DNA from 4 places in the Sphingomonas carotinifaciens genome. Region 3 is predicted to be linked to each of the others. Evidence: predicted binding sites of a transcription regulator. Region 3 holds the regulator's gene; each other region holds the start of a gene.
The links. The regulator LexA, encoded in region 3, represses DNA repair genes until DNA is damaged. The targets are predictions, from matches to a motif close to GTTCCNCNCTTGTTCT.
Positions count from the first base shown of each region.

Region 1: recA (recombinase RecA) is a predicted target of LexA. The motif match lies at 1,592-1,607, and genes of this name have one in related genera.
Region 2: GQR91_RS09495 (ImuA family protein) is a predicted target of LexA. The motif match lies at 2,150-2,165, and genes of this name have one in related genera.
Region 4: uvrA (excinuclease ABC subunit UvrA) is a predicted target of LexA. The motif match lies at 1,647-1,662, and genes of this name have one in related genera.

Region 1 covers NZ_WSUT01000005.1:1,739,708-1,742,913, reverse strand. Annotated here, with positions in the region: gene GQR91_RS10325 (class I SAM-dependent methyltransferase) at 1-292, opposite strand, end outside; gene recA (recombinase RecA) at 444-1,517, opposite strand; gene GQR91_RS10315 (hypothetical protein) at 1,686-1,910, shown strand; gene GQR91_RS10310 (patatin-like phospholipase family protein) at 1,921-2,964, opposite strand; gene GQR91_RS10305 (hypothetical protein) at 3,128-3,206, shown strand, end outside.
Region 2 covers NZ_WSUT01000005.1:1,573,772-1,576,977, reverse strand. Annotated here, with positions in the region: gene GQR91_RS09500 (Y-family DNA polymerase) at 1-1,455, opposite strand, end outside; gene GQR91_RS09495 (ImuA family protein) at 1,370-1,957, opposite strand; gene GQR91_RS09490 (hypothetical protein) at 2,299-2,745, shown strand; gene GQR91_RS09485 (SphA family protein) at 2,895-3,206, opposite strand, start outside.
Region 3 covers NZ_WSUT01000005.1:1,999,268-2,002,473, reverse strand. Annotated here, with positions in the region: gene GQR91_RS11540 (molybdopterin molybdotransferase MoeA) at 89-1,282, shown strand; gene lexA (transcriptional repressor LexA) at 1,339-2,028, shown strand; gene GQR91_RS11530 (TonB-dependent receptor) at 2,221-3,206, shown strand, end outside.
Region 4 covers NZ_WSUT01000005.1:1,128,223-1,131,428, reverse strand. Annotated here, with positions in the region: gene uvrA (excinuclease ABC subunit UvrA) at 1-1,639, opposite strand, end outside; gene GQR91_RS07275 (methyl-accepting chemotaxis protein) at 1,746-3,206, opposite strand, start outside.

The DNA.
Region 1 (3,206 bases), 260 kb from region 3:
CCTCGGCAAAGGCGACATTGCCATGTCCTTCACCACGTTCCCGAGCCGTGCCGAGCAGATCGGGCGAAAGGTCGATCCCGGTGACCCGCAGATGCGGTCGTGCCGCGGCAAGCGCCAGCGTCGTGCTGCCCGCGCCGCAGCCGATATCGACGGCATGGCCGCTTTGTGGCGCAACCGCCGCGATCGCCGCATCCAGCCGCTCGGCCACGCTCGCCAGCGCGCGATCGGTCCGGCGCCATTCCTGTGCCCATACCCGACCCACACGGGACTGCCATTCGGATCGTCCGGTCATGCGCTGCATTCTCCTGTCAGGCGATAAAGGCCGCGGCCCCTCGTCTCCGAAACGACAAAGGGCCCGCCGGATCGGCAGGCCCTTCTCGTGTCGGCATCGGCATGATGCAAGATGACCTGCCGCGCCCCTTGTCGGAGGGCGCGGGCCGCCCTCAGGCGTCGTCCTCGGCATCCGGGCCGGTCATCATCTCCTCGGCGACCTTGTCGGTGCGCTGACGGATGGCGCGTTCCAGCCGGTCGGCCATTTCCGGGTTTTCCCGCAAGTACGTCTTGGCGTTCTCGCGCCCCTGCCCGATCCGCACCGAGTCGTAGGAGAACCAGCTACCCGACTTCTCGACCAGCCCGGCCTTCACACCCAGATCGAGGATCTCGCCGATCTTGGAGATACCCTCGCCATACATGATGTCGAACTCGACCTGCTTGAACGGTGGCGCGACCTTGTTCTTCACCACCTTCACGCGGGTCGCGTTGCCGGTCACTTCCTCGCGGTCCTTGATCGCGCCGGTGCGGCGGATGTCGAGACGAACGGACGCATAGAATTTCAGCGCGTTGCCGCCCGTCGTCGTTTCCGGGTTGCCGTACATCACGCCGATCTTCATGCGCAGCTGGTTGATGAAGATCACCATGCAGCGCGAACGGCTGATCGAACCGGTCAGCTTGCGCAGGGACTGCGACATCAGGCGCGCCTGCAGGCCGACATGGCTGTCGCCCATCTCGCCCTCGATTTCCGCGCGCGGCACCAGTGCCGCGACCGAGTCGACCACCAGCACGTCGATCGCGTTGGAGCGGACCAGCGTGTCGGTGATCTCCAGCGCCTGCTCGCCCGTGTCGGGCTGCGACACGATCAGCTCGTCGATGTTGACGCCCAGCTTCTTGGCATAGACCGGGTCGAGCGCATGTTCGGCGTCGACGAAGGCAGCGGTGCCGCCATTCTTCTGCGCCTCGGCGATGACGTGGAGGGCCAGCGTCGTCTTGCCCGACGATTCAGGGCCATAGACCTCGATCACGCGACCGCGCGGCAGGCCGCCGACGCCGAGTGCGATGTCGAGACCGAGCGAGCCGGTCGAGATCGCCTCGACCTGCATCGCCTCCTTCTGCCCCAGCTTCATCGCGGAGCCCTTGCCGAAGGCGCGGTCGATCTGTGCCAGCGCGGCGTCTAGCGCCTTTTGCCGGTCTGCATTGAGGGTTGCCATGCCGGTATCGATCACTTTCAGATTGGCGGCCATCAGAAGCTCCCTTCGCTAGAGCATGCTGTTTCTACGTTCAATTGCTGACCGCTATGTACGCTCTTTGTTCCTCCGGAACAAGGATGGAACATGACAATTTTTGTCGCTGTACGCCGCTTTCGCATGCCTGCTTCCCTGACGGCGCCGATGGGGCTAACGCGCCCCAGCATGACCCGCGACGACCTTCTCGACATCCTGCTCTCAACGCTCGTGAAACAGGTGGGCGGCACCCGCCGCCGCTGGCGGATCGTGCTGGGCGATGTACGCGTCTACAGTGCCGAGACGCATCCCCATTGCAACTGGTCGCTCGCCCCCGCCGGCACCGCGGGCGAGAATGCCGCGGTGGAACGCACGCTCGACGATCTGCGCGGTCGCCATCCGATCGTCACCTGACGATCCGCGATCAGCCTTCCCGCCGCTCGCCGTCCTGAAAGCGGTAGACCGTCAGCCCGGACCGGCCGGTGGCGATCTCGCCCGCATCCAGTTGCGCGATGACATGGTGCATGTCGCGCGCGCCGCGTGTCCACCGCTCGCCGATCGAGCGCGCGGAGAAGTCCAGCGCCTTGCCCGACACTTCCCGCTCCTCGCCGCCATAAGCCATGTGGATCAACGTCACCGTGCGCGGCGTCTCGCCGGGTATCCGCGCGCGCAGGTCATAGTCGCGCTGCCACCCGGTGATCGCCCGCCGCGCCTGACAGGCAAAGGCCAGGTCCTGCATCCGCTGCAACGAATCGCCCAATGTCCGCGCCGCACCGCCCTCCAGCGGCAACAGGTCGACCGCGATGCACAGCAACGCGCCCTCGCCCGGCTCCGCCAGCACCAGATCGACCGGCAGGTTCGACGCGGTACCCCCGTCGACCAGGTCGCGGCCATCGACGGTGACCGGCGGGAACAGCGGCAACAGCGCACCGCTTGCCCGCACATGATCGACGCCGACGCGGCCTCGCTGCGTGTCGAACACGCGCTCCGCCCCCGTCTCCAGGTCGACCGCCACCGTGGCGTAGCGCATCCCGCCGTCATTCAGCCGATCGATATCGACCAGCCGCGCGATACCCCGCCCCAGCGGTGACGAATCGTACAGCGCCTGCGTACCCATCGGCCACGTACCGGGGCCGCGTGGCGCGAACACGTCGCCGCGCCCCCATAACATGGCCTCCGCGACACTGGCGGTCCGCCGCGCCGTCTCTCCGGGCCCGGTCGGCGATATGGCGCCTTCCGCCGGCCGCCAGAAGTCGCGCAACCGGTCCAGCCGTGCCTCGGGTGCATTGCCGCAGATCAGCGCGCCGTTGACCGCCCCGATCGAGGTGCCCGCGATCCATTCCGGCACGATCCCTGCCGATTGCAGGGCCTCGAACACGCCGGCCTGATACGCACCCAGCGCATTGCCCCCACCCAGCACCAGCGCGACGCGGGGCCGCGCACCATGATCGTCGGTCCAACTGCCCATCGATGCTCCAGCCTTCCCTGCCATGCCGTCCACAACGCGCGACGCGCCGTTCGCCGCATCGCATGAACCAACGGCTCGCTGTCGAGTTGTGCCAGATAGTGACGTATTTTCAGTCGCTTAGGACAACATGCGTTAAGGGATTTGGTTCCGGAGGATGGGATTTATGTCATCGACGGTATTGGACATCGTCAAGCCCCCTGAGGACATTCCTGGCGTCAGCGCCTATGTGCTGGGCCTGCGCG
Region 2 (3,206 bases), 430 kb from region 3:
GCGGGTGACGGCCCGCTCCGGCACATGGCTTTCGACGGGCGCAAGCCGGTAGACGGCATAGCCTCCAATCCTGCCAGCGATGACGTCGACCAGACGCGCCGGGTCCCGCACCAGCGCCTCGCCGGCGAGGACCGCGCCAAGGTCGACCGCATCCAGCGGTTCGGTATGCGGCGCGACCAGCCAGAATTGCTCGAGGCCCATGCCAGGGTCGATCCGCTCGATCCTGAGCTTCAGAAGCCTGAGAAGGTGCGATACCTCGCGCGTCGGCCGCGACGTGCCGACGCCCACGACCTGTTCCGTGCCGTCGACGCGCAAGGCCGTGAGGCGGAGTGCCCGTGCCCCTAAGCCTCGCGCTTGCAGGACCTGCGCAAGATCGTTCAGCAGGTCGCCCATAACCTGTTCGATCGCCTCGGCTGTGCCGATCGGCTCAAGGAGGCGACGCTCGACCATCGGAACTTCGGCATCCTCGCGCGGGGTGATTGGCTCGGCCACGGCGCCGAGCGCCTGGTCCAGACGCGTGATTGCCGGCAGACCGAGCCGACGCGCCAGTGGCCCACGCGCGACCGGCAGCAGATCCGCTACTGTCTCGAAGCCGAAGCGTTTGGCAGCGCTGATGGCGCTCGGCGCCAAGCGCAAGGCGACGATCGGCAGCGGCGAGATCGCACTGGCGGTTGCACCCGGCTCGACGCGGGTCAGCTCGCTGCGGCCGAAGCGAGCGAGGGCATGGGCCGCCCCTGCCGTATCAGCGACGGCCACGCGTGCGGTGAAGCCGGCACGACGGCAGAAAGCGATCAGCCGCCTGCAGAACCGCTCCTCACCACCATGCAGATGCGCGCAGCCAGCAAGGTCGATCCAGAGCCCATCGGCGGGCGTGACAGCAGCAATCGGCGACCAGCGCCGAACCGCGAACAGCGCCAGGCGGTCGAGGAGTGCCGCATCAGCCTCCGGCTCGGCCGGACGGAAGTCGAGATCCGATACGAGAGCGCGCGCATGGGTCGCAGCCATACCGAGATGAATACCGAGCGCCCGTGCACCTTCGCAGGCAGCAACCACCTCCTCGCGCCGGCCCGCCTTCCCGATAAGCGCCAAAGGCGGAAAGCCATTGCTTTTAATATCCAACGGCGATGCTTTCGGCGTCGGATGCCCTGTGATTACGGTCTTATAAGGGTGGCTTGCTGCCTCCGATCGCCGGCCGAGCTCGCGCATCGGCGGCTGTGCATGCGTTGGCAGCGCCGCGATCTGCGTCTCGACGTCGGCGCGGGAACGCAGGCCCTCGCGTGCCCACCGCGCACCTGGCCGCCAACCGCCGCCCCGCGGCACCGAACAGGCGCCGGGGTCGTCATCTACCGGCAGCTCGAGGACAGGCCGTTCAGGCTGCCGCGAAGCGGACCGCTCCAACCGTCTCAGCCGCTCGATGGCCAAGTCCGGCAGGAACAGCGAGACGACCCGTCTCATTGCTGCCCTCCACAATCAGGGAGAACCCCTCACCCCCACGCTGGCGAGTGCATTCCACCGTCCATCTCGCTCTTCCTACACCCGCGACCTCAAGCCGCTCGGACGGTGCGGTGCCGATCCGCCAGCGCGTCCAGGCCGCGGATGGTTCGGCAAGCGGATCCTCGTTGAGCCCGCGTCGACGGCGCAAAAGCAGGACCGGCATGTCAGCCTCGGCCGCGACCAACTGCAGGCGGCGGGTGGCGACCATGGAGACTTTGCTCGCCTCTGCGACGATGGCAGACGGTGTACCGTCGCGCACCGCATCCTCAATCACCGCCAGAAGGGCCGCGTCATCGCGCGGTTGGGCATGGATCACGGCTGCGCTGGGTAAGCCGATCTGCTCCAGCGCCGGCGCATACAGGTCAGCGCGGCAACTCGCCCACAACACCGGCCCGCCTGTCGCAGCAGCTTCACGCGCGGCGATGCTGGCGAGGAAGAGCGTCGTTGCCGCGTCGTCGACCATCGTGGCACTCTGCGCTGTCGCCTCGTGGAGCGCGCCAGCGCGTAGGCCCCCTGCCCCGAGCCGCCCGTCGATCGCGTCGACGCCGAAAGGCATGATGCGGAAGTCGGTCGTGGGTGTAGCGATCGTCCGAAGATGCGCTATGGTCGGCGCTGATGAATCAAGGGCGGCGGGCATAAGGGTTAGACTCTACCTGTTCCCTTTATGTTCCGTTACCGAGCCCTATTGGTCAAGCCTCGATCCTCTCGGTTTATCGTTTCGCGGTGGAACACCTGCCAAACGGTGTGAAAACAAACGGCGAAAATCAGCTTTCCAAGGCTGGTCGCGTGACTCATAGAAATGCGATGCCGATCCGCGCCGAAAACCGTTGGCTTTACCCGATCGACTGGCAGCAGCTGTCAGACACGATCCGGTTCGACCGCGCCGGCAGACGCTGCGAGCAATGCCGTCGGCCGCACCTTCGGCGGGTCGCTCACCTTGGCGATGGACGCTGGTGGGATGCCGATGCGAGGTGTTGGCGGTCAGACCAGGGCAAGCGGGTTTCGATGAAGGGCGGCTTTACGCTGGCGAGCGTCCGCATGACCTATGTCGTGCTGGCTTGCGCGCACCTCGATCATGATCCGAGCAACCGCGCCCCGGCTAACCTGCGAGCGCTCTGTCAACGCTGCCACATGATCCACGATGCGGCCGAGCACCGCTGGCAGCGCTGGTGGAATGCGTTTCGACTGCGGGCGATGCGGGACCTGTACGAGGATCCGCGCATCACCCGCGAGCGACACGCTGCAAGTTAGAGGTCAATGTTCCGGTTCTTCATGGCGTCAGCCGCGATGTCAGCGATAGGCTCTACCCCGCCTACTGCCTCATAGATCACGGTAACATCGTGGTCCACACCCCTTCTGTCTCCGATGGATTGAGCCGAGCGCGGGTCGATCCCGCACCCTCAGAACCGGAATGCAGCCTTGAGCCAGAAGCTGTTGCCTTGGGTGCGGTTCGAGGCGGAGAGCTCGTGCTGCCACTGGGCGACGATCGGCACCTTGCCGGCCTGATAGCGAACGAGCGGTCCGAGCGCGAATACCTCACCTCGATACCCGTCAGTGCCGACCTTTACGCCATTGAGCTTGTCGTCGGTCGTCTGCTTGAAATAGTAACCGGTGACACCGATTGTGATCGGATTGAAATTGTAGGATGCCGCGAAGTCGACGTGCGCTGCCTGCCCGGAGCGGTACTGGGTTGCCGTGTTCTTGGTGTTGAA
Region 3 (3,206 bases):
GATATCGCATCCGTCCATCAGGGATCAACCACGGACCCTTGCCGCCCCGACGCCGTTCTCCCCCGGCCGCTTTGCGAAGGATATCGCCATTTCCGCCGCCACCCCGCTCGTCCCCGTCACGCAGGCACAGGCACGCCTGCTCGCGCTCGCCGTGCCCGTGTCCACCGAAACGCTGCCGCTGCGCGACGCGGCGGGTCGCTGGGCCGCGGCCGACATTGTCGCCGCCCGCACGCAACCCGCCGCCGACCTGTCGGCGATGGACGGCTATGCGATCCGCTTCGACGACATGCCCGGCCCGTGGCAGGTGATCGGCGAAAGCGCCGCCGGCCGCCCTTTCGAGGCATCGGTCGGCGCACGCCAGGCGACCCGTATCTTCACCGGCGCCGCCCTGCCCCCCGGCACCGATACCGTGCTGATCCAGGAAGAGGCCGGGCGCGACGGCGCCAGCCTGACCCTCACCGGCGAAGGCCCGGCGCACGCCGGACGCAACGTCCGTCCCCGCGGGCTCGACTTCCACACCGGCCAGCGTCTGGTCACCGCGGGCGAGCGTCTCACCCCCGCCCGCATCGCCGTCGCCGCGACGGGCGGGGTCGCCGCCCTCCCCGTCCGCCGCCGCGTGCGTGTGGCGATCGCCGCCACCGGGGACGAGCTGGTCGCGCCGGGCAGCGATGCCAGCGGCCTCGCCCTCCCTGAATCGAACGGCGTCATGCTCGCCGCGATGCTGGGCGACCTGCCGGTGGAGATCATCGACCTCGGCATCCTGCCCGACGACCTGGACGCGCTGACCCGCGCCTTTGCCGGCGTACGCGCCGACCTGCTCGTCACCACCGGCGGCGCGTCGGTCGGCGATCACGACCTCGTCCGCCCCGCGCTCGCCGCGGCCGGTGGCACCATCGACTTCTGGCGCATCGCGCTGCGCCCCGGCAAGCCGATGATGGCCGGCCGGCTTGGCGACGCGCTCGTGCTCGGCCTGCCCGGCAATCCCGTCTCCGCCTTTGTCACCGCCATGCTGTTCGTGAAGCCCCTCGTCGCCGCCCTAGCCGGCGCCGCCGACCCGCTCCCCCGCCCGGCCCTCGCCCTGCTCGGCGAAACCCTCCCCGCCAACGGCCCGCGCACCGACTATCTGCGCGCCGAACTCCGCGACGGCCGCGCCTACGCCTCCACCATCCAGGACAGTTCCATGCTCCTGACCCTCGCCCGTTCCACCTGCCTGATCGTGCGCGAGCCGCACGCCCCCCCGGCACAGGCGGGCGACTCGGCGGAAATCCTGCCCCTCGCTTGACGCAAGCCAAAACGTTCCTTATAAGTTCCACGTCTGTTCTGGACGGAGGTTCCGCGATGCTCACGCGCAAGCAGCACGAGCTGATCTGCTTCATCAATGACCGGTTGACGGAGACGGGCGTGTCCCCGTCGTTCGAGGAGATGAAGGACGCGCTCGACCTCAAGTCGAAGTCGGGGGTCCACCGCCTGATCTCCGCGCTGGAGGAACGCGACTTCATCCGCCGCCTGCCCAACCGCGCCCGCGCGCTGGAGGTGCTGCGCATGCCGGAGCGCCCGGCCGAGCCGAAGGCAGCTGCGACACCGGCACCACCCGTCGGCACCACCGCGCCCGCCGCCGCCGCCGCCAGCCCGATCCCGGCCAACGACGTGCTGGAAATCCCGCTGCACGGTCGCATCGCCGCCGGCCTGCCGATCGAGGCGTTCGAGGGGTCCTCGACGCTGGCCGTCCCTGCGGCGCTGCTCGGCTCGGGTGAGCATTATGCGCTGGAGGTATCGGGCGACTCGATGGTCGAGGCGGGTATCCTCGATGGCGACTACGCCCTGATCCGCCGCACCGAAACCGCGCGCGACGGGGAGATCGTCGTGGCGCTGATCGACGACAGCGAGGCGACGCTGAAATATTTCCGCCGTGAGGGCGCGATGGTGCGGCTCGATCCCGCCAACCGCTCCTACGATCCGCAGCGTTATGCGCCCGCGCAGGTGCGGGTGCAGGGCAAGCTGTCCGGCCTTCTCCGCCGCTACGACTGATCGCGGCGGAACATGACCGCCCCGGTCCCGCCGATGTCGCACGCATCTCGGGACCGGGGCCGGTCATGCGATTATCGCACGCGCCTTCCCCGCGTCACCGTTCGGCCGCGCAATTGTAGTGATCCGGTAACCAAATCACGTCACCAGCCCCGCCAAAGGGGCGCAATGTCGCCCCATAGGGGGACGACGATCATGACCGCACATATCTGGCGCGCCGGTGCCGCATCCATCGCGCTTCTCGCCGCGCAGCACGCCACCGCCCAGGTCGCCGACACGGCAACGCTGGTCGCCGACGATCCCGCTCCCGGCGGCGACGGACAGGACATCGTCGTCCTCGGCTTCGGCCAGACCCGTCAGGTGCAGACGATCACCGCCGCCGATCTGGAACGCCTGCCGCCGGGCACCTCGCCGCTGAAGGCGGCCGCCAAGCTGCCCGGCGTCAATTTCCAGTCCGCCGACGCGTTCGGCGCCTATGAATGGTCGACGCGCATCTCGCTGCGCGGCTTCAACCAGAACCAGCTCGGCTTCACGCTCGACGGCGTGCCGCTTGGCGACATGAGCTATGGCAACGTCAACGGCCTGCACATCAGCCGCGCGATCATCTCCGAAAATATCGGCAGCACCACCGTTGCGCAGGGTGCGGGCGCGCTCGGCACCGCCTCGACCAGCAATCTGGGCGGCACGCTGCAGTTCGAAAGCCGCGCCCCTGCCGACACCGCCGATCTGGTCGCCTCCGGCACCTATGGCAGCAACGACACCGTTCGTGCCTTCGTCCGCGCCGATAGCGGCGACCTGGGTGGCGGGCTCAAGGGCTATCTCTCCTATGGCTACCTGACCACCGACAAGTGGAAGGGTTTTGGCAGCCAGCGCCAGCATCAGGCGAATGCCAAGCTGGTCAAGGAGATGGACGGGCTCGGCAGCATCACCGGCTTTGTCAACTTTTCCGACCGGCGCGAGATCGACTATCAGGATCTCAGCCTCGGCATCATCGCACGCCGCGGCCTGCGGAACGACAATATCGGCAACGACTATCCGCTGGCGATCCGCATCGCGCAGGTGTTCAACAACCAGAACGCCCGCGCTGCCAACCCCGCCGCCGCGCTGCCCTTCCCCGGTGCCGGTCTCGCCTTCCCCACCGGCATCGGCACCGTCGACGACGTCTATTTCAACGCCGCGGG
Region 4 (3,206 bases), 870 kb from region 3:
GCATGTCGTTGTCACGCTGGTGCAGGCCGATCGAGGGCTCGTCGAGCACGTAGAGGACGCCGGACAGCCCGGAGCCGATCTGCGAGGCAAGGCGGATGCGCTGGCTCTCACCGCCCGACAGCGTGCCCGAGGTACGGTCGAGGTTCAGGTAATCGAGGCCGACATTGTTGAGGAAGCCGAGCCGCTCGACGATCTCCTTCAGGATGCGTTCGGCGATCGCGCGCTGCTGGTCCGACAGGTGGTTCGGCATGTCGGTGAAGAAGGCGAGCGCGTCGACCACCGACAGGCGGGTGCCGTGCGCGATGTCCCGGCCGGCGATCTTCACCGCCAGCGCCTCTGGCTTGAGGCGGGCGCCGTGGCAGGTGTCGCAGGGCTTGGAGGACTGGTATTTGGACAGTTCCTCGCGCATCCAGGCGCTCTCGGTCTGGAGCATGCGGCGGTTGAGGTTGCCGATCACGCCCTCGAACGGCTTCTTCACGTCATACGACTTCTTGCCGTCGACGAAGGTCAGCGTGACCGCCTTGCCCTTGGTGCCGTGCAGGATGATCGACTGGACCTTGGGGTCGAGATCCTTCCAGGCGATGTCGAGCGCGAAGCCGAATTCGCGCGCGAGGCTGCCCAGCACCTGCATGTAATAGGGGCTGGGCGGATTGGACTTGGCCCAGGGCACGACCGCGCCCTTCTTGATCGACAGGTCGTGGTTGGGAACGACGAGATCCTCGTCGAAGAGCAGCGTCTCGCCAAGGCCATCGCAGGCCGGGCACGCGCCCTGCGGCGCGTTGAACGAGAAGAGGCGCGGCTCGATCTCAGAAATGGTGAAGCCCGAGACGGGGCACGCAAAGCGTTCGGAAAAGACGATGCGGCCCGGCGGCGCGTGGTCGCCGAGGACCGCCGACTTGGGCGTGGTCGGCTCGACCGGATCGGCCGGGTCGACATAGGCGAGGCCGTCGGCCAGCTTCAGCGCGGTCTCGAAACTGTCGGCGAGGCGCGTGGCAAGGTCGCCGCGCACGACGAGGCGGTCGACCACCACCTCGATGTCGTGCTTGAACTTCTTGTCGAGCGCGGGGGCTTCCTCGATGTCGTACAGCTCGCCGTCGATGCGCACGCGGGTGAAGCCCGCCTTCTGCCACTCGGCCAGCTCCTTGCGATACTCGCCCTTGCGGCCGCGCACGACGGGGGCGAGGAGGTAGAGGCGCGTCCCCTCCGGCAGGGCCATCACCCGGTCGACCATCTGGCTGACCTGCTGCGCGGCGATCGGCTCGCCGGTGGCGGGCGAATAGGGAATGCCGACGCGCGCCCAGAGCAGGCGCATGTAATCGTAGATCTCGGTGACGGTCGCCACCGTCGAGCGCGGATTGCGGCTGGTCGTCTTCTGCTCGATCGAGATGGCGGGCGACAGGCCCTCGATATGATCGACGTCGGGCTTCTGCATCAGCTCCAGGAACTGGCGCGCATAGGCCGACAGCGACTCGACATAGCGGCGCTGCCCCTCGGCATAGATGGTGTCGAAGGCGAGAGAGGACTTGCCCGAGCCCGACAGGCCGGTGATGACCGTCAGCGTGTCGCGGGGGATGTCGATATCGACATCCTTGAGGTTATGCTCGCGCGCGCCGCGCACCGAAATCTTGGTCAGGGACATGAGGCGAGTTCTACTTCCGTTCCGCTCGGGAGGCCAGAGCCGGAAGATAGGAAGCGATCACCTGCGTTACGAGGGTGGCGGATGGGCCACCCTCGCCATCCCCATCCTAAAACGCGCTCCAGTCGTCGTCGTCGAGCTTCAGGGCGGCGTTGCCCTGTACGCGGGCCGGGCGCGCGGTGCGCGGTGACGGCATCTTCGCGACCGGCGCGGGGGCACGCGGGGCGGCGGGTGCCGGGGCGTCCTGGTCGTCGACGCGGAAGCGGTGGACCTGTTGTTCGAGCATGCCGGTCTCGTCGGTCAGGGCGCGGACGGCGGCGGTCACCTCCTCGACCATGGCCGCATTCGCCTGCGTCGCGGTGTCCATCTCGCCGATCGCCAGGTTCACCTGCTGGATGCTGGCCGCCTGCTCCCCCGCGCTGCCCGCAATGGCGGTGACGAAGGTCGCGATCTCGTTGATGCCAGTGGTGATCGCACGCAGCGACTGGTCCGTCTGCTGCGCCAGGTCGACGCCGCTGCGCACGCGCTGCACGGTGGCGGTGATGCGCGCGTTGATGTCGCGCGCCGCTTCTGCCGAACGTTCGGCCAGCGCGCGAACCTCGGACGCGACAACAGCGAAGCCCTTGCCCGCCTCGCCGGCGCGTGCCGCCTCGACCCCGGCGTTGAGCGCGAGGAGGTTGGTCTGGAAGGACAATCCGTCGATCAGCGCGATGATCTCGGCGATTTCGTTGGACGAGCGTTCGATGTCACCGATCGCGGCGACGGTGCGGCGCACGATCTCCTCGCTGGTGTTCACGTCGCGGCTCGCCTTGTGCACGATCGTCTCGGCGGCGCGCGCCTGATCGGCGGTCTGGCGAACGGCACCGGCGATCTCGTTGATCGCGGCCGAGCTTTCCTCCAGGCTGGCCGCCTGTTGTTCGGCGCGGCGCGCGAGGTCGTCGGTGGCGGCATGCATTTCGGCGGTGCTGGCGGCGATGCCGCTGGTGTTGCCGCGCACACCCGCCAGGGCCGCGGACAGGCGCGAGACGGCGGTGTTGAAGTCGCGTTCCAGCGAGGCATAGGAGGCCGGAAAGTCCTGAAGCCGGGCACGCAGATCGGATTCGGCGAGTTGCGCCAGCGCGGCGCCGACCTGATCGACCACCATCTGCTGCTCGGCATCGGCGCGCGCCTTGGCGACCGCGGCATCGCGGAACACCACCACCGAGCGCGACATCACGCCGATTTCGTCCCCGCGTGCCTCGTCGGCGACGGTAACACCGTGATTGCCGCGCGCCAGCGTATCCATGACGCCGGTCAGCCGCACGATCGGTCGCGCCAGCGAGCGGGCAAGCAGGACCGACAGGGTGATCGCCGCCGCCAGCAGGGCAAGGCCGCCCAGAACCAGCGCCCAGCGCCCGGTGCTGATCGCGGCATCGCGCATGTCACGCGCCGCGACCATATGCTCGGCCTGATCGGCACGCAGCGCGCGGAGTGGCGCCAGGACGGGGAGCATCGTCACGGTCTTGCTGGACGCACGCAGCACCTCCTGTGCGGCGGCAGGATCGGTACGCGCCTGTGCGATCAGCGGCTC